Heliomicrobium gestii: one gene and its partner. The protein of the gene in region 1 interacts with the protein of each later gene in a pairwise test. Links are inferred from orthologs where the notes say so. Each region holds a gene or a part of one and is shown on either strand. Other genes may lie near its edges.

Evidence for each region. Proteins that work in one complex are often made in the same cells at the same time.
Region 2: the proteins of GTO89_RS04470 (region 1) and GTO89_RS08525 interact in binary tests that used the Escherichia coli proteins (3 or more experiments, as listed by UniProt). The link is inferred for Heliomicrobium gestii from one-to-one orthologs.

Annotation. Positions count from the first base shown.
Region 1 is NZ_WXEX01000003.1:128,737-133,485, reverse strand. What follows is about bases 797-3,703. They hold GTO89_RS04470 (glutamate-5-semialdehyde dehydrogenase), read right to left. Parts: upstream 2,924-3,703; coding sequence 1,670-2,923; downstream 797-1,669. Other genes in these bases: proB (glutamate 5-kinase), read right to left, coding at 2,954-3,703; nadD (nicotinate-nucleotide adenylyltransferase), read right to left, coding at 922-1,686; GTO89_RS04480 (RNA-binding protein), read right to left, coding at 797-819. Outside these bases: bis(5'-nucleosyl)-tetraphosphatase (symmetrical) YqeK, read right to left, coding at 1-503; more of GTO89_RS04480, read right to left, coding at 559-796; more of proB, read right to left, coding at 3,704-4,102; GTPase ObgE, read right to left, coding at 4,272-4,749. UniProt on the Escherichia coli protein: Catalyzes the NADPH-dependent reduction of L-glutamate 5-phosphate into L-glutamate 5-semialdehyde and phosphate. The product spontaneously undergoes cyclization to form 1-pyrroline-5-carboxylate.
Region 2 is NZ_WXEX01000006.1:105,920-113,639, reverse strand. What follows is about bases 2,834-5,698. They hold GTO89_RS08525 (ABC transporter ATP-binding protein), read left to right. Parts: upstream 2,834-3,658; coding sequence 3,659-4,738; downstream 4,739-5,698. Other genes in these bases: GTO89_RS08515 (copper amine oxidase N-terminal domain-containing protein), read left to right, coding at 5,594-5,698; GTO89_RS08520 (tetratricopeptide repeat protein), read left to right, coding at 4,806-5,516; GTO89_RS08530 (RrF2 family transcriptional regulator), read left to right, coding at 3,138-3,593; GTO89_RS08535 (sulfate ABC transporter permease), read left to right, coding at 2,834-3,087. In the rest of the region: sulfate adenylyltransferase subunit CysN, read left to right, coding at 1-28; GTO89_RS08550 (hypothetical protein), read left to right, coding at 183-356; GTO89_RS08545 (sulfate ABC transporter substrate-binding protein), read left to right, coding at 377-1,423; GTO89_RS08540 (ABC transporter permease), read left to right, coding at 1,445-2,290; more of GTO89_RS08535, read left to right, coding at 2,287-2,833; more of GTO89_RS08515, read left to right, coding at 5,699-6,520; GTO89_RS08510 (glycosyltransferase family 2 protein), read left to right, coding at 6,920-7,681; GTO89_RS08505 (DUF2304 domain-containing protein), read left to right, coding at 7,678-7,720. UniProt on the Escherichia coli protein: Part of the ABC transporter complex CysAWTP involved in sulfate/thiosulfate import. Responsible for energy coupling to the transport system.

The DNA.
Region 1 (4,749 bases):
GCCTGCACAGTCCGGTCCAGCGACTGTTCGGCCAAGTCTCGGAGCGTTTCTACACCCTTGTAGGTCCGGTTCGGCTCGATCTTGTCGGCAACGTAGACGATCTTTGCCAAAAGCCCCATGCCGGGATGGCCGACCGTGTGATGGCGCACCGCCTCGAGCACCTCGTCGTCATCGAAGTCGTACTCCCTTGCCGCCCACCAGGCGCCGGCGTACCCGTGGAGGATTTCGGCCTGTTTTCGCTCCCACGGGTGGAGAGAAACACCGGCTTCCTCACAGGCCTCGATCAGCCGATCGGCCCGCCACTCGCGGGCGATGTCGTGAAGCAGTCCGGCCACACGGGCCCGCTCGGCGTCGGCGCCCCACCGGACTGCCAATCGAAAGGCCGTCTCGCCGGCCCCCACCGTATGGGCGTAGCGACGGGGGCTCAATGCACGGGCCAGATCTTCCTTCAGTCGCCGGCTGATGGCTTGCCAATCTCCCAACAGGATCATCCTTTCCGTCATACACAATAATAAACCTCCTATCCCATTACGGTCTAGGAGGTGCATATAAATTCTTTTATTGGTCCTGTCTGGGCTTGGCCTCGTTGACGGTCAGCATCCTGCCTTCATACTCGGCGCCGTTCATGGCTTCCACCATGCGCTCGGCGTCTTCATCTCTGACCTCGACGAAACCGAATCCTCTTGATCGCCCTGTCTCTCTGTCTGTGATGATCCGGCTGCTCAGCACCTCCCCGTAGGGGGAAAAGAGATCCGTCAGGTTTTCGGGCTTCGTTGCCCAAGGCAAATTGCCCACATAAAGGGTCCGAGTCAATTCCATTCACCTCACCATAACCCCATGATACTCGGCCTCAAGCGATGTACTTTCGCCCTGCGCTCGCGACTTAGTATGACCGGATACGGCGGGGTTATTCGCGGGGTGCTAGCGGTAACTTCCCGTTTCGATGATGCGGTGGACCACCGGCTCGGGCAAGAGGTACTTGACGGAACGCCCCTGGGCGAGGCGCTGGCGGATGTCGGTCGACGAGATGGCCAAGGCTGGCACCTCGATCAGGTGAATCCGTCCGGAAAACGCCTCCATGCAGGCCACCGCCTCGCGCAGGTGATCGCGGCCATAACCGGGGCGGTAGGCGGCGATAAAACGGCATTCGGCCATCAACTGATCGATCTGGCGCCAGGTCATGATCTCCAAGATGGCGTCGGCGCCGGTGATGAAGAAAAACTCCGCCTGTTCCCCATAGTCGCTCCGGAAGGAGCGGACCGTGTCGATGGCATAGGAATAGCCGGGGCGGCTTACCTCCACATCAGACATGCGAAAACGCGGGTTCGAGCAGGTAGCCAACTCGGTGAGGCGATAGCGTTCCCAAGGGTCGGTCACAAGCTGGCTCCGTTTGTGGGGCGGTCTCCCTGAGGGCACAAAGACGACGACAGACAAGTCGAAGAGATCGGCCGCCGCTTCGGCTGTCACCAGATGGCCAAAGTGAACAGGGTCAAAGGTCCCGCCCATGATGCCGACGCGTACAATCCCGTCGCCCGTTTGATTCACCTTGAATTTGGGCACCTTGATCCCGAAGGTGGTGTCCACCCACTCATAGTCAGTCAGGTCTTCCGGGATGGAGATGACGACGCCATGGGGACCGATGATAAAGCCCTTGCGCTCAACAGGGTGATTAGCGGATCTGTCCATCGCCGTAGCAGACGTACTTGATCGTCGTCAGTTCGTTCAGTCCCATGGGACCGCGGGCATGCAGTTTTTGGGTGGAGATGCCGATCTCGGCGCCCATGCCAAATTGGAAGCCGTCGGTGAACCGCGTCGAGGCGTTCACGTAGACAGCGGCGGCGTCGACACAGCGGGTGAACTCGCGGGCGCGGCCATAGTCGCGGGTGATGATGGCCTCCGAGTGACCGGTCGAGTATTTGCGGATATGTTCAAGGGCCTCATCGAAGCTGTCGACAACCTTAACGGCCAGGATCAGATCGAGAAACTCCGTGGCATAGTCCTCTTCGGTGGCCTCCTTGATCCCCTCAAAGAAACAGAGGGTGCGGGGACATCCGCGCAGCTCCACGTTCATCTCCGTCAGCACCTTGCCGATATGGGGGATGAACTTGCGGGCCACATCCTGGTGAACGAGAAGCGACTCGGCGGCGTTGCAGACGCCGGGGCGCTGGCACTTGGCGTTAATGATGATCCGTTCCGCCATTTCCAGATCGGCGTCGGCGTCCACATAGATGTGGCAGTTGCCAACACCTGTTTCGATGACCGGGACGGTGGCGTTTTTGACGACCGCCTGGATCAGACCGGCGCCGCCGCGGGGGATGAGCACGTCCAGGTAATCGTTCATGGTCATCATCTGCTGGGCCACTTCCCGGCTCGTGTCCTCCACCAACTGGATGGCCCCTTCCGGGATGCCGGCCTCTTCAGCCGCCTTGGCGATGACCTTGACGATGGCCATGTTGGAGCGAATCGCCTCAGAACCGCCGCGCAGCAAGACGGCGTTGCCCGTCTTCAGGCAAAGGCCGGCGGCGTCGACGGTGACGTTCGGACGGGCTTCATAAATGATGCCGACGACACCGAGGGGCACCCGCACCTGCCCGATTTCAAGGCCGTTGGGGCGGCGCCACTGGCGCTTCACTTCGCCGATCGGATCGGGCAGGCTGACAAGGGCATAGAGACCTTCCGCCATCTCTTCGACACGCTTTTTATTCAGCATCAGCCGATCTAAGAGCGACTTGGACATGCCTTTTTGCCGTCCCGCTTCCACGTCAAGGGCGTTGGCGGCCAGAATCTCTTCCTCCTGGGCCACCAAGGCGTAGGCCATCGCCTCAAGGGCCTTGTCTTTCACCTGCGAGGACAACGACCCCAGTTTGTAAGCGGCGTCTTTGGCTTTTTTGCCCTTCAGGGACAGTTCGGAATACATGTTCATGGCTCTTTCCCCCTGTTTCGCCTTTGCTTCTTATCCGATATGCCGGGAGACCATAACGGTCAGATCGTCCCGGTGCACGACCTCGTCAACGCCTTTTGCGCCCAAGGCCGCTTCAATGTCCTGGCACTGTTTCCCCATGATCCGCCGGACCTGGTCTGCCGAATACTGGGTGACGCCGCGGGCCACTTCCAGGCCTTCCGGCGCGATGATGCTCACCATATCGCCGCTCTGAAAATCACCGTCCGCCCGGGTGATGCCGCAAGGGAGCAAGCTCTTTCCGCCGGAGACGATCGCCTCGGCGGCGCCGGCGTCGATGTAGACGCGGCCGCTGCTGGCTGAGCTGAAGGCCAGCCAGCGCTTGTAGCCAGGCAGCGGCTTTTCATTGGGGAAAAACAAGGTCCCTACCTCTTCCCCGTTCATGATCTCGCGGAGACCGTTGGGCCGGCTGCCTTGGGCGATGACCATGGCGACGCCCGATTCAACAGCGATTTTGGCCGCTTGCAGCTTGGTGGCCATCCCGCCGGTGCCCAGGTTGGAGCCGGCGCCAGCGGCCATCGCTTCGATCTCCCGCGTGATCTCTGCCACTTCAGGGATAAAAACCGCTTCGGCGTCAACCCGCGGATTGGCCGAATAAAGACCTTCGATATCGGTCAACAGGATCAGCACGTCGCCTTGAACCAGACCGGCCACTAAGGCCGACAGGGTATCGTTGTCGCCGAAGCGAAGACGGATCTCGTCGATGGAGACCGTATCGTTTTCATTGATGATGGGGATGACGTTCATCCGCAGGAGCGCCTCCAGGGTATTGCCGGCGTTGATGTAGCGCTCCCGGAAGGCGAAGTCGTCCCGCGTCAACAGCACCTGAGCGACGACGAGGCCGTATTCGGCGAAAAGCTTTTCATACATATGCATGAGAATGCCCTGGCCGACGGCGGCGCAGGCTTGTTTCTCCGGCACCGCTTTCGGCCGCTTCTCCAGACCCAATCGCCCCATGCCGGCGCCAACGGCGCCGGAACTGACCAGTATGACCTGATGACCCCGGTTGGAGAGATCGGCCAGTTGCCGGACCAGCTTTTCCATCTGCTCCAGGTTCAGTTTGCCGGTGCCGTGGGTCAAGGTGCTGGTGCCGACCTTGACGATGACGCGGCGGGCCTTGGGCAGGTCCTGGCGTCCAAACACGGGGGCCACCTCCACAGTCGATTGATGGGCGTCGGCGACGACCTGTAACAGCGTCCTGTATACAGGATCGTCCCTTTTGTATTGTGGTTTATTCTCGATAGGACGGGCGTTTCCTGCCTTGACCCTTTTTACACAATTTTTTCAGAATCGAGCAAATTGGGCAATCAATTTATTCGCCGTCGTCGCCACGATCGGCATATTGGGCGGCATACTCGATAAAGTCAAACTCCAGGTCGCGGATGCGGACAGGGTCGCCGTGTTGGCAACCGGCGTCGCGCAAGGCCTGATCGACGCCCATCACGTCAAAAATGCGCTGCAAGCGGGCCACCGATTCTTCGTTTTCCATGTCGGTCATGGCCACATGGCGCTCCACTTCCTTGCCGGTGACGACAAAGACGCCCTCTTCGTCCCGGTGGATCTTGAAGCGTTCCTCAGCCTTGCCGGAGAAGCGAACATCCATGTGCGCGTCTGCGGTGACCGTCTCGAAGACGACAGGCCCCAGTTCCTCCAGTCCCTTGTGAACGTGATAGATCAACGGGTCCAACCCCTGGCGGGTGGCCGCCGAGATGGGGAAGATCACGGCCTCTTCACCGAGCTTCTCCCGCAGGCGCGCCAGCTGTTCCTCAGCGCCGGGCAGATCCATTTTA
Region 2 (7,720 bases), on another replicon or contig:
CATGAAGATTTTTAGTAATAGCAAATAAGAGATTGGAGACCCAAAAGGATCGGTCTGTCTGTGCAGGCCCATTTAAGTATATGTTGATGAGCTGAATGATGCGTTCAGATATGAACCACAAGAAAATAAGTTCTAATGGGTTAGAAATGTCGGTTGACAAAGATTTCCTAGTGGAGTAATCTATGTTTAAGTTTAACAACTACCAACAAAGTCGTGATTATATTGTTGCAAAACCTGAAAGTATCAAGTCCGTCACAATCATTACAGGTCATGGACGAGATGGAAACCCGGAGGATGTGCCAATCATCGAGTTTGCCATGAGCGATGTAGTGAGTTTTGTTGGGTTTATTGGCTAATATGAATTGGAGGAACGATGATGAAACGAGCCAAGACGCTGTTTCGGTTAATTAGCGCAGGCATGTTACTTTTGACGCTATCAGGATGCAGTCATTCTGAAGCGCCGAACGCCGAGGGAACGACGCAAATCATGCTTGCTGCCTATACGGTTCCCAAAGAAGCCTACCAAAAGGAGATCATTCCGGCTTTTCAGAAACAATGGAAAGAGAAGACGGGGCAAACGGTAACCTTCAAAGAATCCTATGTTGGTTCCGGTGCTCAAGCACGGGCCATCGTCAATGGGTTGGAAGCGGATGTAGCCGCGTTGTCATTGGAAGGTGATATCGAGACGATCCGAAAGGCCGGATTGATCACTCACAACTGGAAAGATCGTCCCTATGCCGGGATGATTACACGCTCCGTAGTGGCGCTAGGCGTCAAGAAGGGGAATCCCTTGGGGATTCGTGAATGGCAGGATCTTGGCAAGCCGGGAGTGACGGTCCTCTATCCCAGTCCACGCACCTCCGGCGGCGCCATGTGGGATATCAACGCCATTTATGGCGCGGGCGTAAAGACGGCGGAAATAGAGACGGGAAAGAAAAATCCCGATAAGGGTGCGGAACTGCTGGCGTCCATTCAGAAGAATGTCAAGGTGATGGATAACAGCGGTCGGGAGTCGATGACCACCTTCGAAAAAGGGCTTGGGGATGTGGTGGTAACCTATGAAAATGAGTTGCTGCTTCGGAACATGGAACAACCACTCTATGACGTGATTTATCCGAAAGCAACGGTTCTAATCGAAAACCCTGTCGCGTTAGTGGATAAGAACGTAGAAAAACATGGAAATCGTGCGGCGGTTGAGGCTTTTGTCACCTTCTTACAGTCCCAGGAAGCGCAACGCGCCTTTGCCAAGTATGGTTTTCGTCCAGTCGTGCCCGAGGTGGTCGCGGAAACGAAAGATAAGTTTCCCCAACCGGAATGGCTTTTTGATATTCAGTATCTTGGCGGTTGGGATACCGTGTTTGAACAACTCTATGGGCCAAAAGGAGTTTGGACGGAAATTGTCGAAGGTAAAAAGGGTGCATAATCTCAACAATGGAGCTTGAATATGTGGACGGTAAGTAAAAACGCTGATACCCCGACAACGATCGCGGACATAAGCGGGTTCGCGCTGCGCGGCGGGGTGATTGGATATCTGTTGCTCATGGTGGTCATTCCGCTGGGGGGATTGCTTTCGCAAGCCTCCCTCGGCGGTTTGGCCGGTTTTTTTACTACCCTTCAATCGCCGGCCGCAGTGTTTGCGTTTAAACTAACAATCGCGCTCGGACTGGTGACAGCGTTGATCAATAGCGCAGCAGGGTTGGTCATCGCCTATGGTTTGGTTCGGTATGATTTGCCGGGAAAACGATTGCTGAATGCGCTGGTGGATTTACCGATGGCCATCCCAACGGCGGTGATCGGGATGATGTTACTTGGCTTATATGGGCTGCAGGGCTTGTTTGGTCGTTGGCTAACGGAACAAAAACTTGCGATAATCTTTGACTATCCAGGGATTTTACTGGCCCTGTTGGTCGTAACGTTCCCTTTTTCGATACGAACTGTGCAGCCGCTCTTAGAAGCCGGCTGCAGTCAGATGGAGGAAGCGGCCAAAACCCTTGGCGCCGGCCGCTGGCATATTTTTTGGTATATCTTGCTGCCTATGATCCGTCCGGGTCTGTTTTCCGGTTTTACGTTGACCTTTTCACGGGCGATTGCGGAGTTCGGTGCGATCGTGCTGGTCTCCGGCAACATTCCGCTGAAAACGCAGGTGGCGTCTGTGTATATCTATGGTTTAGTGGAAAGTTCTGATATCACGGGAGCGGCGGTGATGTCTGTCTGCTTGCTGACCCTTTCGCTGATGATGCTTTTGTTGCAGCATCGGTGGGCGCAAAAATGGGGGGGGATTCGCCGTTGATCCGTTTTTTTGTGGCAGCGTTCATTTATCTGTGGTTCGGAATTTTATTGCTTGCGCCGATGGGGGCTTTACTGGTGGAAGCCTTCACCGGCGGGGTTGCTGCTTTTTTGAGGGAAGTTATGCGGCCCGAAGCGGTGCACGCCCTTTGGGTAAGTATCGAAATAACGCTGGCAGTTGTCTTGATTAACGGATGTTTTGGTGTGTTGATCTCGATTGTTCTGGCTCGCCACAGGTTTCCCGGCAGGTCTTTGGTCAACAGCCTGGTCGATTTGCCCTTTGCTGTCTCTCCGGTTGTAGCGGGGTTAATGTTGGTCTTGCTTTACGGTCCGAATCGTTTGTTTGGGGCTTTTTTTGGTTTATGGGGGATAAAAGTCATATTTGCAATTCCCGGTATGATTCTCGCTACCGTTTTTGTTACGTTGCCTTTTGTGGTGAGGGAACTGGTTCCCTTATTAGAGGCCTTGGGGACGAGACAGGAAGAGGCGGCCTATACACTGGGCGCAGGATCGTGGCAGACGTTTTGGCAGGTTACTCTCCCGTCTATTCGCTGGAGTCTCGCCTACGGGGTTGTTATGACCGCGGCGCGTTCCTTGGGCGAGTTCGGGGCTGTTATTGTCGTATCGGGTAATCTCATTAGTGAAACCCAGTCTGCCACACTCTATATCTACCAGGCGGCTGCCGATTTTAATTTGCGTGGCGCCTATTCGGTGGCTCTCGTGTTATCTTTCCTTGCCGTTGCTCTTGTCGGGCTGTTGGAGTGGGTCAAAGGGCGGCGAGAGGGGAAGCCGTCCTTCTGAGTGAAAAAAGGTGTTTGTGATTGTAAAAATGGTCATGGAGGTGCACGCAGATGAAGATTTCGAAGAAAACAGACTACGCGTTGCGGGCTTTGTGCACCTTGGCGGAGTCCTATGGCGACGAGCCGGTATCCTTGCGGGAACTGGCCGAGAGAAACCGGATACCCAAACGCTTTTTGGAACAGATCATGTTGGACTTGAAAACGAAAAACTGGGTGACCAGTGTGCCGGGAAAGTACGGCGGGTATGTGCTCGCCTGTTCGCCGGAACAGATCACGCTCGGGCAGGTGGTGCGTCACTTTGATGGCATTCTAGCCCCGATTGGTTGTGTATCGGTCACACAATACCAGGCGTGCACCGAGGAGAGTGTTTGCAAATTCCGCCGATTGATGGCGGAAATTCGCGATTTCGTTGCTCGCCAGATGGATTCGACAACGCTGTTGGCTGTAATCGAAGGAAAACCGCTGTTGCCGCCGGGCCGGCCAGATGAGTTCTATTTGGGAAAATAAGTTGACTAGGGAGTAGGGCTACTGTCCCGAGGGAAGCTGGAAAGCTCAACAGGAGGCGCTTTTTTTTGACGGTTGAGGTGAAACAGTTAAGCAAGTCTTACGGGAAGGGACTTCCGCCGGCTGTTGACGAGGTTAGCTTCAAGGTGCTCGATGGCGGCATTACGGCGTTGCTTGGCCCAAGTGGCGGCGGAAAGACAACCTTGCTTCGGCTTATTGCGGGATTGGAGACGCCCAGTGCCGGTGAAGTGCATTTGGCTGGGCAGCGGGTGGATCATCTCCCGCCGCAAAAGCGGGAAATTGGCTTTGTCTTTCAAAATTACGCGCTGTTTATGCATATGACGGTTTTTGAAAACATCGCTTTTGGGCTGAGAATGAAGAAATGGACGAAAAGCGCCATTCACGATCGCGTGAATGAGTTGATGGGGGTTACGGGCATTGCTGGATTGGAAATGCGATATCCCAGCCAGTTGTCCGGCGGGCAGCAGCAACGTGTCGCCTTCGCTCGGGCGTTGGCGGCGAAACCGCGGTTGTTGCTCCTCGACGAGCCCTTCGCCGCTGTAGATGCCCAGATCCGGAAGGAACTGAGGCTATGGCTTCGCCAACTGCATGACGAGATTCCGGTGACGAGTCTATTCGTTACGCATGACCAGCAGGAGGCGTTGGAATTGGCAGATCAAGTGGCTGTCATTCAGCAGGGCAGACTGGAGCAATTGGGAAGGCCACAGGAGATCTATGAACATCCTGTCACCGCCTTTGTCGCGCGTTTCATGGGGGACGCGAATTGGCTCTCCGCCGAGGTGTCGCAAGGAACGGCAGTGGCCGGAGAATGGTCTTTTCCTGCACCCCAGTGGCCTGATGGCACCAGGGTCGATCTGTTGATCCGTCCGGAAGATGTTGAAATCAAACTGTGCTCAGGGGAAGAATGCGACCAAAGAGAAGTGGGGCAATCCTATTGTTTGGGGCAAGTGCAGTCCTTGACCTTTTTGGGTCAGGGGTTTCGAGTGGTTCTTCGGTTGGATAATGGAATGTTGCTAACAGCGTTACTTACGAATGAGAAAGGCGCAACTCTCCAAAGGGGTCATTCTGTTTTAGTCGGTGTGCAAAAGGGAAGGGTTTTTCTCGGTGAGTCGCCCCACAACCGATGAAACTTGTGGTAATATATTCAACACAACCCATTCTTTTTATTGGAGGCATTGTGCGTTGTTGAAAAAAGTGATCTCTATCGGTTTGTTCCTTACCCTTGCGGTAACGGTAACCGGATGCGGTTTCAACCAAACTAAGGCGGCAGACGAGACGACGAATTCCCCTTCGGCAAACAGTGGAGCCCAAGTAAATCCGGCGAATTCCGATGCAGCCGCGGGAAACGCACCGGTGAAGATGGAAGAGGTCCGCAAAGAAGCGGAAAAGGGTGACACATCTGCCCAGTACAAGCTCGGAACGATGCTGGTTAACGGCGACAACACAGAGAAAAATGTAGATGAGGGCCTAAAGTGGCTGAAGCAAGCAGCCGAACAGGGTGATCCCAAAGCCCAAAATAACCTCGGTGTTTTTTACTTTACCGGTAACGGTGTCGCGCCGAACGGGGAAGAGGCGGTAAAATGGTTTCAGAAAGCCGCCAATCAGGGGTATGACAAAGGGCAGTATCACCTGGGATATGCCTATTTAAATGGTGTTGGTGTGCCTCAAAACGCGACCGAAGCCTTCAAGTGGTTCCAATCGGCCGCTGAAAATGGGAACAAAGATGCCCAGATTGCCTTAGCCTTGATGTACGAAGATGGCGTGGGGACCTCTAAGAGCCGGGAACAGGCCCTCGCGTGGTACCAAAAGGCGGCGGCGCAAGGGGATAAAGGGGCCCAACAGAAGGTCAACCTGTTGAAGCAGGCGGCGGCCCAAGGCGCCGGCGGCGTAACCCCGGCGAAGTAGCACTACATAATAGCAGGGTTCAAATGAATCTACATATAACGAAACAAAACAGAGCAAATTCAAGGGAGGCTGTTGTTATGAAGAAAAAATGGAATGGCAAAGTCACTTCTTTGGCGCTAACCTTGTCACTCGCTTTGGCGACGGTTGTGATTCCCGGCGTTGCCAATGCAGGGGATTATACTGTCGGGAAAAACGGAGACGTCTGCAAGGAAACATCCCTTGATATGCGGCTTGAATTTCCAGCCAACACCTTTAAGGCAAAAGGCCAAATTAAGATCAAACCTGTCGATATCGCCAAAATCGCTCCGAACGATCGCTTTTATGTGACCCGGGTGATCGACGCGAACTTCAATAATGCTGCCGGCAACTATGTCGCCTCCTTAGAAAAGCCGATGCGCGTCATTTTCAATATCAGCGATATCGACTTCGCCCGAGCCAGTCAGATGAAAACCGATTTGCCGATCGGTCGTTTTCACGTCGGTTACTGGAACGAGGGTGAAAAGAACTGGGACCTGCTCTCTTCACGCATCTTCTGGGATGGCCATTATGGCGCGGTAGAAGCGGAAACAGGTCATGCCTCGGGAACTTACGCCTTGTTATGGTGCAATCAAGATGAGTCCCTCAGCCCGGTGATGGACAATGCGATCCGTGTTGCCGTTGACTACGAATTGCTCAATGCCCAACCGGCTCCCTATTCCAAAGACGGACGTACGATGGTTCCGCTGCGACTGGTGGCTGAAAAGCTGAAAGCCGACATAAATTGGACAGGCAGTGAACAACGGATCGATCTGGTTCGCGGGCTGGATACGGTGCAACTCTGGGTGGGAAAAACCGATGTGGTTAAGAACAAGAAGCCCTTGACCGTATCTGACCCGAGCACCATCGTTGCGCCGGAGATTGTCGATGGGACGACCTATGTACCATTACGGCTGATTTCGGAGGCCTTTGGCGTGAAAATCGACTGGGATGGCGTCACGAAGACGGTCTATATCAACAATTTTTAAGCTTTTCCCAATTGATTCCCCAACGGATCGGGTAGCCCGGTCTAGAAACGACTGCAGGGAGGCATCGGGGCCTCTTGCAGTCGTTTTTTGAGTGGAATGTCCTTTATGGTTGTAATGGGTGCAATGATGATAAAATAAAGGCATCGCTGTGCGGAAGCTGATGAGATTGAAAGTAACCTTTAACAGTGAAGTATCCCGTCACAATTGACGGAAAGGTCGCTAAAACAGACACATGGCGGCAGTTCGGAGTAACACCGACCCACTGGCGAAAAAATCTGCGAAACATGTTGTATGAACTTTTAATAGCTCGATAACTTTCATATCGGTGTGCTTTGTATATACCATTTTTTCATGTCCATATCGATAAATCTGGATTTTTGAACAACGGGGGATCGAAGCTTGAGTGACTGGTTGCCTGGAAAATGCCTAGTCATCATCCCCGCCTATAATGAGGCGGAAAATATCGCCGGTGTTCTCGACGAACTGAGACAGGTCACGCCGTGGGTGGATGTCGTCGTCATCGACGACGGCTCGCGTGACAAGACGGCGGAGATAGCCGCCCACCATGGCGCTGTCGTTCTTCGCCATCCTTTCAATCTGCGCTACGGGGCGGCGCTACAGACGGGATTTAAGTATGCTGTTCGCTATGGCTACGACTACGTCATCCAGTTTGACGGCGACGGCCAGCATGATCCGGCCAACATCCTCGACATGGCGCGGGCGATGAAGGACACCTGCGCCGATATCGTCATCGGGTCTCGTTTCGTCGACAATAAAAAACACACCAACTGGATGCGCGGCTTGGGCATCAAGATTTTTTCGCTCCTGATCAAGCTGTTGACTCGGCAGGATGTGGCTGATCCCACCTCCGGTCTGCAATTGCTGAACCGCCGTGTCTTCTCCTTCTATTCACGACCCAACCAGTTTCCCGTCGATTTTCCCGATGCCAATGTGCTCGTGTTGATGATCCTGGCCGGGTTTCGCGTGACCGAGCGGCCGGCCTCGATTCGAGAGCGGTTGCACGGCGAGAGCATGCACACGGGCTTGAAAGTCGTCAAATACCTTGCGACGATGATGTACAGCATCTTTATCGCCATCATCAAGGGACGAGCCTACCGGAAGGTCCTGGCCGTCAACGCGGAAGGGAGCCATTCCCGGTGAGTCTAAAACTGATCTGGTTTGTTCGACTGGTCGCCTTTG